Regions from separate parts of the Burkholderia latens genome, predicted to be linked through region 1. Evidence: riboswitches for the same ligand, from Rfam matches in the RefSeq annotation. Region 1 holds a riboswitch; the other holds the start of a gene.
The links. Region 1 has a riboswitch for thiamine pyrophosphate ahead of thiC (phosphomethylpyrimidine synthase ThiC). Riboswitches for the same ligand answer to the same signal wherever they lie in the genome.
Positions count from the first base shown of each region.

Region 2: another riboswitch for thiamine pyrophosphate. It lies ahead of WK25_RS00655 (FAD-dependent oxidoreductase); the one in region 1 lies ahead of thiC (phosphomethylpyrimidine synthase ThiC).

Region 1 covers NZ_CP013435.1:1,245,663-1,249,871, reverse strand. Annotated here, with positions in the region: gene WK25_RS05835 (molybdopterin-dependent oxidoreductase) at 1-525, opposite strand, end outside; gene WK25_RS05830 (cytochrome b/b6 domain-containing protein) at 556-1,188, opposite strand; gene WK25_RS05825 (pentapeptide MXKDX repeat protein) at 1,291-1,539, opposite strand; TPP riboswitch at 1,808-1,924, shown strand; gene thiC (phosphomethylpyrimidine synthase ThiC) at 2,049-3,980, shown strand.
Region 2 covers NZ_CP013435.1:131,075-135,283, reverse strand. Annotated here, with positions in the region: gene WK25_RS00660 (ABC transporter ATP-binding protein/permease) at 1-1,390, opposite strand, end outside; TPP riboswitch at 1,668-1,790, shown strand; gene WK25_RS00655 (FAD-dependent oxidoreductase) at 2,025-3,161, shown strand; gene thiS (sulfur carrier protein ThiS) at 3,195-3,392, shown strand; gene WK25_RS00645 (thiazole synthase) at 3,431-4,209, shown strand, end outside.

The DNA of each region.
Region 1 (4,209 bases):
CGTATCGGCGCCGGCGCGTGCGAGAAACGCACCGAACGGCGTGCCGCCCCAGCGGCCGATCGCACTCCATCCTTCGACGCAGATATGCCGCGTGATCTGCTCCGCGTGCGGCAGCGCGTACAGTTCGTCGAGCGTCCACACGCGCTTGCCGGTCACGCGGCCCGACAGCACGAGCCGGTACGTCGACGCGTCGACATGCGGCACGTCGTCGATGCCGTAGTACGCGTTGAACGGGAACGGCCGCGTGATGTCGGCTTCGGTGTAAGTCGGCGCGAGCCGCTCGCCGCTGAAGAGCCATGCCTGCACGCGATCGTTCAGCCGCGATACGCGCTCCAGAAACGTGTTGACCGATGCATCGTCATGCAGCGTGCAGCCGGTCAGCATCGTCAGGCCGCCGAGCGTCAGGATGCGCCGGTTGAACAGCCGCCGCGACGGCATTTCCAGCTCGCGGCGCACGTCGAGCGCGAGCGAGTGGCGGTCGAGCGCCCAGCGCGAATCGTCGCGCTTGATTTCGGATTCCGACATGATGATTTCCTTCGTCCGGGATTCGACGGATCAGCGGCCGCGCAGCATCGCCAGCAGCGAGCGCGGCACGAGCAGCGCCATCGCGACGTGCACGACGAAGAACGCAACCAGCAGCGACATCGCCCAGAAATGCACGACGCGTGCGTTGTCGTAGCCGCCGAACAGTTCGCGCAGAAGCGGGAACTGCACCGACTTCCAGATCGTCAGCCCCGACAGCACCAGTACGATCAGATCGACGATCGCGATCAGGTACGCGGCACGCTGCACGGCGTTGTAGACGCTCAAATCGTCGTGCGCGAGGCGCCCGCGCAACGCGGCGCGCACGTCTCGCCACACCGACGCCGGCGTGACGGGCAGCATCTTGCGCGCGAGGCGTCCGGTCGCGATTGCCATCGTCAGATAGAACAGCCCGTTGCCGACGAGCAGCCACATCGCCGCGAAATGCCATTGCAGCGCGCCGCCGAGCCAGCCGCCGAGCGTGATGCCGTGGGCAAACGTGAATGACGGATAGATCGGCGATGCGTCGTAGATTCGCCAGCCCGACAGCGCCATCAGGATCGCCGCGAGCGCGTTGAGCCAGTGGCTCACGCGCACCCATAGCGGATGAATCGGGCGCGCGGGCGGCGCGGCGGCCGCGCGGTTCGTGGCGGGGACGGTTTGCATGATGAACACTCCCGAAACGGGTCGAACAAACGCAACGAGACAAGACGCGGCGCGCGCGGCCGGCGATCGTCGAGCACGCGCCGGCCGCCCGCGCCGGCGGCGTCAGTTGGACGGCGCCATCTTGTCGCCCGACGACTTGCCCATCGCGTCGTGCGACATCGCGTCCTTCTTCATCGCATGCTTCTTCATGGCGCCCTTCTTCATCGCGCCATCCTTCGCCATCGCGTCGTGGCCCATCGCATCCTTCGACATCGACGAACCGTTTTGCGACATCGCGTCGTTCTGCGCATACGCGCCCGTTGCAAGGGTGGCGAAAGCGGCGACGCAGGCGGCGACCAGTACGTTTTTCATGACATTTCTCCGAAACATGGGTTTGAGGAGCCCAATAGACGGACGACGTCGCAGGAAATGACAGCCGGTCCGAAAATATTTTTCGACCGGCCGGACGCCATCGCGATGCTGCACTGCTACGCCACTGCCGGCCGCATGGCCGGCGCGGGCAACGGCTATCGATGATGCAGCGCACCGTCGGCACGCGACGCCAGCATGCGCGGACCGGTGCCCGCGCATGCTGGCGTCGCCGGTTGAAACCGCCGCCAAGCCGGTGTATCGTGTGCCCTTGCTAACGCGGGGGTCCTGCAATGCGTTCGGTCAAACAACCGGCATTGCGGGTGAGAAATACCCTTTGAACCTGATCTGGATAATGCCAGCGCAGGGAAGCGTACGGATTCCGCCGCCACTCTTCTGACGAATCCGCCGCCTCACCAAGCCTCGTCTCCAGCTTAGCTCGAGCCCCCCAATTCGTCAAGGGCTCCGGGCAAGCGCCGCCGCGCGTGTCCGGCGCCCGCACAGGAGATTGCATGAACGCCAATCCGAAGTTTCTGTCTGCCGACGCTCACGTCGACGCCGCTGCCGTCGCCCCGCTGCCCAATTCGCGAAAGGTTTATGTAACCGGCTCGCAGCCCGACATCCGCGTGCCGATGCGCGAGATCACGCAGGCCGACACCCCGACCGGCTTCGGCGGCGAAAAGAATCCGCCGATCTACGTATACGACACGTCGGGCCCGTACACCGATCCGGACGCGAAGATCGACATTCGCGCGGGCTTGCCCGCGCTGCGCCAGCGCTGGATCGAAGCGCGCGGTGACACCGAGGTGCTCGACGGCCTGTCGAGCCGGTACGGCCGCGAGCGCGCTGCCGACCCGGCCACCGCCGACCTGCGTTTCCCGGGCCTGCACCGCAACCCGCGCCGCGCGCAGGCCGGCAAGAACGTCACGCAGATGCACTACGCGCGTCAGGGCATCATCACGCCGGAAATGGAATACATCGCGATCCGCGAGAACCAGCGCCGCGCCGAATACATCGAGAGCCTGAAGTCGAGCGGCCCGAACGGCGCGAAGCTCGCCGCGATGATGGGCCGTCAGCACCCGGGCCAGGCGTTCGGCGCCGCGGCCTTCGGCGCGAACGCACTGACCGAGATCACGCCCGAGTTCGTGCGCGACGAAGTCGCGCGCGGCCGCGCAATCATCCCCGCGAACATCAATCACCCGGAATCGGAGCCGATGATCATCGGCCGCAACTTCCTCGTAAAGATCAACGCGAACATCGGCAATTCGGCCGTCACGTCGTCGATCGGCGAGGAAGTCGACAAGATGACGTGGGCGATCCGCTGGGGCGGCGACACGGTGATGGACCTGTCGACCGGCAAGCACATCCATGAAACGCGCGAGTGGATCATCCGCAACAGCCCGGTGCCGATCGGCACGGTGCCGATCTATCAGGCGCTCGAAAAGGTCAACGGCAAGGCCGAGGACCTCACGTGGGAAATCTTCCGCGACACGCTGATCGAGCAAGCCGAACAAGGCGTCGACTACTTCACGATCCATGCCGGCGTGCGCCTGCAGTACGTGCCGCTCACCGCGAACCGGATGACGGGCATCGTGTCGCGCGGCGGCTCGATCATGGCGAAGTGGTGTCTCGCGCATCACAAGGAAAGCTTCCTGTACGAACACTTCGAAGAGATCTGCGAGATCATGAAGGCGTACGACGTGAGCTTCTCGCTCGGCGACGGCCTGCGGCCCGGCTCGATCTACGATGCGAACGACGAAGCACAGCTCGGCGAGCTGAAGACGCTCGGCGAGCTCACGCAGATTGCGTGGAAGCACGACGTGCAGGTGATGATCGAAGGCCCCGGCCACGTGCCGATGCAGCTGATCAAGGAGAACATGGATCTCCAGCTCGACTGGTGCAAGGAAGCGCCGTTCTACACGCTCGGGCCGCTGACCACCGACATCGCGCCGGGCTACGACCACATCACGTCGGGCATCGGCGCCGCGATGATCGGCTGGTTCGGCACCGCGATGCTGTGCTACGTGACGCCGAAGGAACACCTCGGGCTGCCGAACAAGGACGACGTGAAGGAAGGGATCATCACGTACAAGCTCGCCGCGCATGCGGCCGACCTCGCCAAGGGCCATCCCGGTGCGCAGGTGCGCGACAACGCCCTGTCGAAGGCGCGCTTCGAGTTCCGTTGGGAAGACCAGTTCAACCTCGGCCTCGATCCGGACAAGGCGCGCGAATTCCACGACGAAACCTTGCCGAAGGATTCGGCGAAGGTCGCGCATTTCTGCTCGATGTGCGGCCCGCACTTCTGCTCGATGAAGATCACGCAGGACGTGCGCGAGTTCGCGGCGCAGCAAGGGGTGTCCGAAAGCGAGGCGCTGCAGAAGGGGATGGAGGTCAAGGCCGTCGAATTCGTGAAGACCGGCGCCGAGATCTACCACCGCCAGTAATCCGGCGAGCGAGCGATGCGGTCCATGCGGGCCGCGTCTTCGCGCACTGAACGAAGCCCGCTTCCGAGCGGGCTTTTTTGCGGGCGCGCCCGCATCGGGCGTGCCTGTGACGGCCCGCGAAACAATTGATTACGAAACCGCAAGCGCCTTAACAAGTCCTTACAGCAGCCGCAGGAGGCGGCGCGTAGATTGGGTTCATGCGCGGCCGCGAGCCGGTCGCGCGACCTCC
Region 2 (4,209 bases), 1.1 Mb from region 1:
GCGTGCCGATCGGCAGGTAGCTGGTTTGCGGCACGAACATCATCCGTGCGCCGACCGGCGCGTCGATCGCGCCGTCGCCGAACGGCCACAAGCCGGCCAGCGCGCGCATGAACGTGCTCTTGCCCGAACCCGACTTGCCGATCACGAGCCAGCGCGAGCCCGGTTCGATCGTCACGTTGCCGATGTTCGCGAGCGCGGTGCCGTTCGGCAGCGCGAGCTTCAGCGACGAGGTCGACAGCTTCGCCGCATCGACGTAGTGCAGGTTGATGCCGCCGTGCTCGGTCGCGGGCGACAGGCTTTCCTTCAGGTGCGACGTGCCCATCACGCGCTTGAATTCGCGCAGACGATTGACGGTGGCGCGCCAGTCGACCAGGGTCGAGTAACTGTTGATGAACCACGAGAACGAATCGCTGACGGTTCCGAATGCGGACGCGATCTGCATCAGCACCCCGAACGAGAACGCGCCCGCGAAATAGCGCGGCGCCGCGACGACGAGCGGGAAGATGATCGCGATCTGACTGTAGAACGCCGTGACGAACGTAAGGCGCTTCGTGTACTTCATCACGCGCCACCAGTTGTCGCGAATGCGCATGAACAGCGTTTGCGCGGTGCCGATCTCGGTTTTTTCGCCGTCGTAGAACGCGATCTGCTCAGCGTTCTCGCGCACGCGGATCAAACCGAAGCGGAAGTCGGCCTCGACGCGCTGTTGCTGATAGTTGATCGACACGAGCGGGTGGCCGACCTTCTGGATGATCAGCGAGCCGACCACCGCATACAGCGCGGCCGCCCAGACCATGTACCCGGGAATCGCGATCGGCGTCGCGCCGAGCGTAATCGTCAGCGCGCCCGCAAGCGACCACAGGATCGCGATGAACGACACGAGGGTGACGACCGTCGACAGCAGGTCGAGCGACAGCGTGAGCGTGGCCGTGGCGAACGACTGGAGGTCGTCGGTGATCCGCTGGTCGGGGTTGTCGGCGAGGCGGTCGCGCTCGATCCGGTAGAACGCGCGATCGCCGAGCCATTGGCCGAGAAAGCGCTCGGTGAGCCACTGGCGCCAGCGGAACCCGAGCATCTGGCGCAGATAACGGCCGTAGACGGCGAGGATGATGAATGCGAACGCGAATCCCGAGAACTGCATCAACAGGCCGGGGAAATCGCGCACGTTCTTCGACTGCAGCGCGTTGTAGAACCCCACGTTCCACTTGTTCAGTTTCACGTTGATCCAGACCACGCAGAGATTGATCGCGATGATCGTGATCAGCAGCCCCCACGCGACTTTCCATTCCGACGACACCCAATAGGGCTTGATGAGGCTCCATGCGGATACCGGGCGCTCGTCCTGCGGCGCGTCGGAGGCGGGGCGGACGGGATCGATCGATTGGGTCATGTGCTTCCTGATGTGTGGCCGGCGCGCGGGGCCCGGCGAGGCCGGGTGCGCGCCGCGATACGGCGTGCGGCATGCCGGCACGGGGGCCGACTGACGGCGGGCGTCCGGATGGTGGCCTGCACGTCTTAAACGGCACTTAAGACCGGCAGTGACGCGGCAACCGACCGCTCGCGCGGCCGGCCTGCGGGCATTGTGCCAGAGCGTGCGCGGCACGACGGCGAATTTGCCGCATGGGGGACAGTTTGCGGCGTTTTCCGCTTTTATGGTCTAATGGCCGACGACGAAACAGGGGTGCTTCGAGCGCGGCCGCGGGTAGTTCCGGGCAACGCGGCGAGGCTGAGAAAGACCCTTCGCACCCGATCCGGGTAATACCGGCGAGGGAAGTTTCTGATCCCGCCGGGCCGCGCTGGCTGCCATCCCACATGGTCAGCGCCCGAGTCCCGCCCGGCCGGCCGCTGCCGCCGGTTTCGTCCTTTTGGGTACGCGCGTCGCGCGTTACGGAAGGAATGATGACCGCTCAATCTTCAGTCTTTTGCGCTGTTTCCGGTTCGCCGCCGTGTGTGTCTGCACGCGGCGGTGCGCGTGCGCCGGCATTCGCTGCAGATGTGCGCGCGGCTCGCGGGGAGGGCGCGCAATGAATCTCCACGCTTCCCGGCCCGATTTCGCGGTACTCGGCGGCGGCCTCGTCGGCCGCCTGATCGCGTGGCGGCTCGCGGGCGACGGGCACCGCGTCGCGCTGTACGAGCGCGGCGGTCCGGACGGCGAGCAGTCGGCCGCGTGGATCGCGGCCGCGATGCTCGCACCGCTCGCCGAGGCGGCGAGCGCCGAACGCCTGATTGCCGAGCTTGGCGCGGCGTCGCTCGCTCGCTGGCCGCAGTGGCTCGCCGAGCTTCCTGAATCCGTGTTCTTTCAGCATCGCGGCACGCTCGTCGTCTGGCATCACGCGGATCGCGCGGAGGCGCCGCTGTTCGAACGGCGCGTGCGCGCGAACGCGCCGGCCGAGCTGTTCGACGGCGGCTTCATCGCGTTGGCCGGCGCGCAGATCGACGCGGCCGAGCCCGCACTCGCCGGGCGCTTCGCGCGCGGGCTGATGCTGCCGCGCGAAGGGCAGCTCGACAACCGGCAGGCGTTGCGCGCGCTCGCGGCAGGCCTCGCGCAACGCGGCGTCGCGCTGCACTGGCACGCGACGATCGACGACGCGAATCGGCCCGACGCGCATTTCACGATCGACTGCCGCGGCCTCGGCGCCAAATCCGCGCTGCCTGCGCTGCGCGGCATCCGCGGCGAGGTTGCGCGCGTGCGGGCGCCCGGCATCGGTCTCACGCGGCCGGTGCGGCTGCTGCATCCGCGCTATCCGCTGTACATCGCGCCGAAGCAGGACGACCTGTATGTGATCGGCGCGACCGAGGTCGAGGGCGAGGACATGTCGCCGGTCAGCGTGCGCTCCGCGCTCGAACTGCTGAGCGCGGCGTTCTCCGTTCATCCGGCCTTCGGCGAGGCGCGCATCCTTGAACTCAACGCGCAGTGCCGACCGACGCTGCCCGATCATCGCCCGGCGGTGATCTGGGACGGCGCGACGACGCTGGCCGTCAACGGCCTGTACCGGCATGGCTTCATGATCGCGCCGGAAGTCGCGCACGCGGCGGTTGAATTCGCGCAGGCCGCGCTCGGCGGCGCGTTCGCCGATACCGACGCGTTCGACGCATGGCGCGATGCCGCGCGCTGGCCGACGCTCCTTCACCATCGCGACGACGCACGCCAGCCGGCCTGATTGCGCGCCGCCGATCGAATCCGACCAAGCTCCATGGACATCCAGATCAATCAACAGACACTGACGCTGCCCGACGGCGCGACGGTGGCCGACGCGCTCGAAGCGTACGGCGCGCGGCCGCCGTACGCGGTCGCGCTGAACGGCCATTTCGTCGCGCGCACGCAGCATGCGGCGCGCGCGCTCGCGGCGGGCGACAAGCTCGACGTGGTGCACCCCGTCGCGGGCGGCTGAGCGCCGCCGGTTCGCCCACGCTCCTCCAGGAAATCGACATGACGTCCCTCACTTCCGCCGACGCGCTCACGCTGTACGGCGAAACCTTCACAAGCCGCGTGCTGCTCGGCACGTCGCGCTATCCGTCGCTGCAATCGCTGTCCGATTCGATCGTCGCGTCGCGTCCCGGGATGGTGACGGTCGCGTTGCGCCGCCAGATGACCGGCGGCACCGCCGAAGCCGGTTTCTTCGAGCTGCTCAAGCGCCACGCGGTGCCGCTGCTGCCGAACACGGCCGGCTGCCAGACCGTTGCCGAAGCGGTGACGACCGCACACATGGCGCGCGAGGTGTTCGAGACCGACTGGATCAAGCTCGAGCTGATCGGCGACGACTACACGCTGCAGCCCGATCCGGTGGGCCTGATCGAGGCCGCCGCGCAACTGGTCAAGGACGGCTTCAAGGTGCTGCCGTACTGCACGGAGGACCTCGTGATCGGCCGGCGCCTCCTCGATGTCGGCTGCGAGGCGCTGATGCCGTGGGGCGCGCCGATCGGCACCGGCAAGGGCGTCGTGAACCCGTACGGGCTGCGCGTGCTGCGCGAGCGACTGCCCGACGTGCCGCTGATCGTCGACGCGGGGCTCGGCGTGCCGTCTCACGCATGCCAGGTGATGGAGTGGGGCTTCGACGGCGTGCTGCTGAACACGGCCGTGTCGCAGGCCACGCATCCGGAAATCATGGCGCGGGCGTTCGCGCAGGGCGTCGAGGCCGGCCGCGCGGCCTACCTCGCCGGGCCGATGGACGCGCGCGAGACCGCGCACGCGAGCACGCCGGTCGTCGG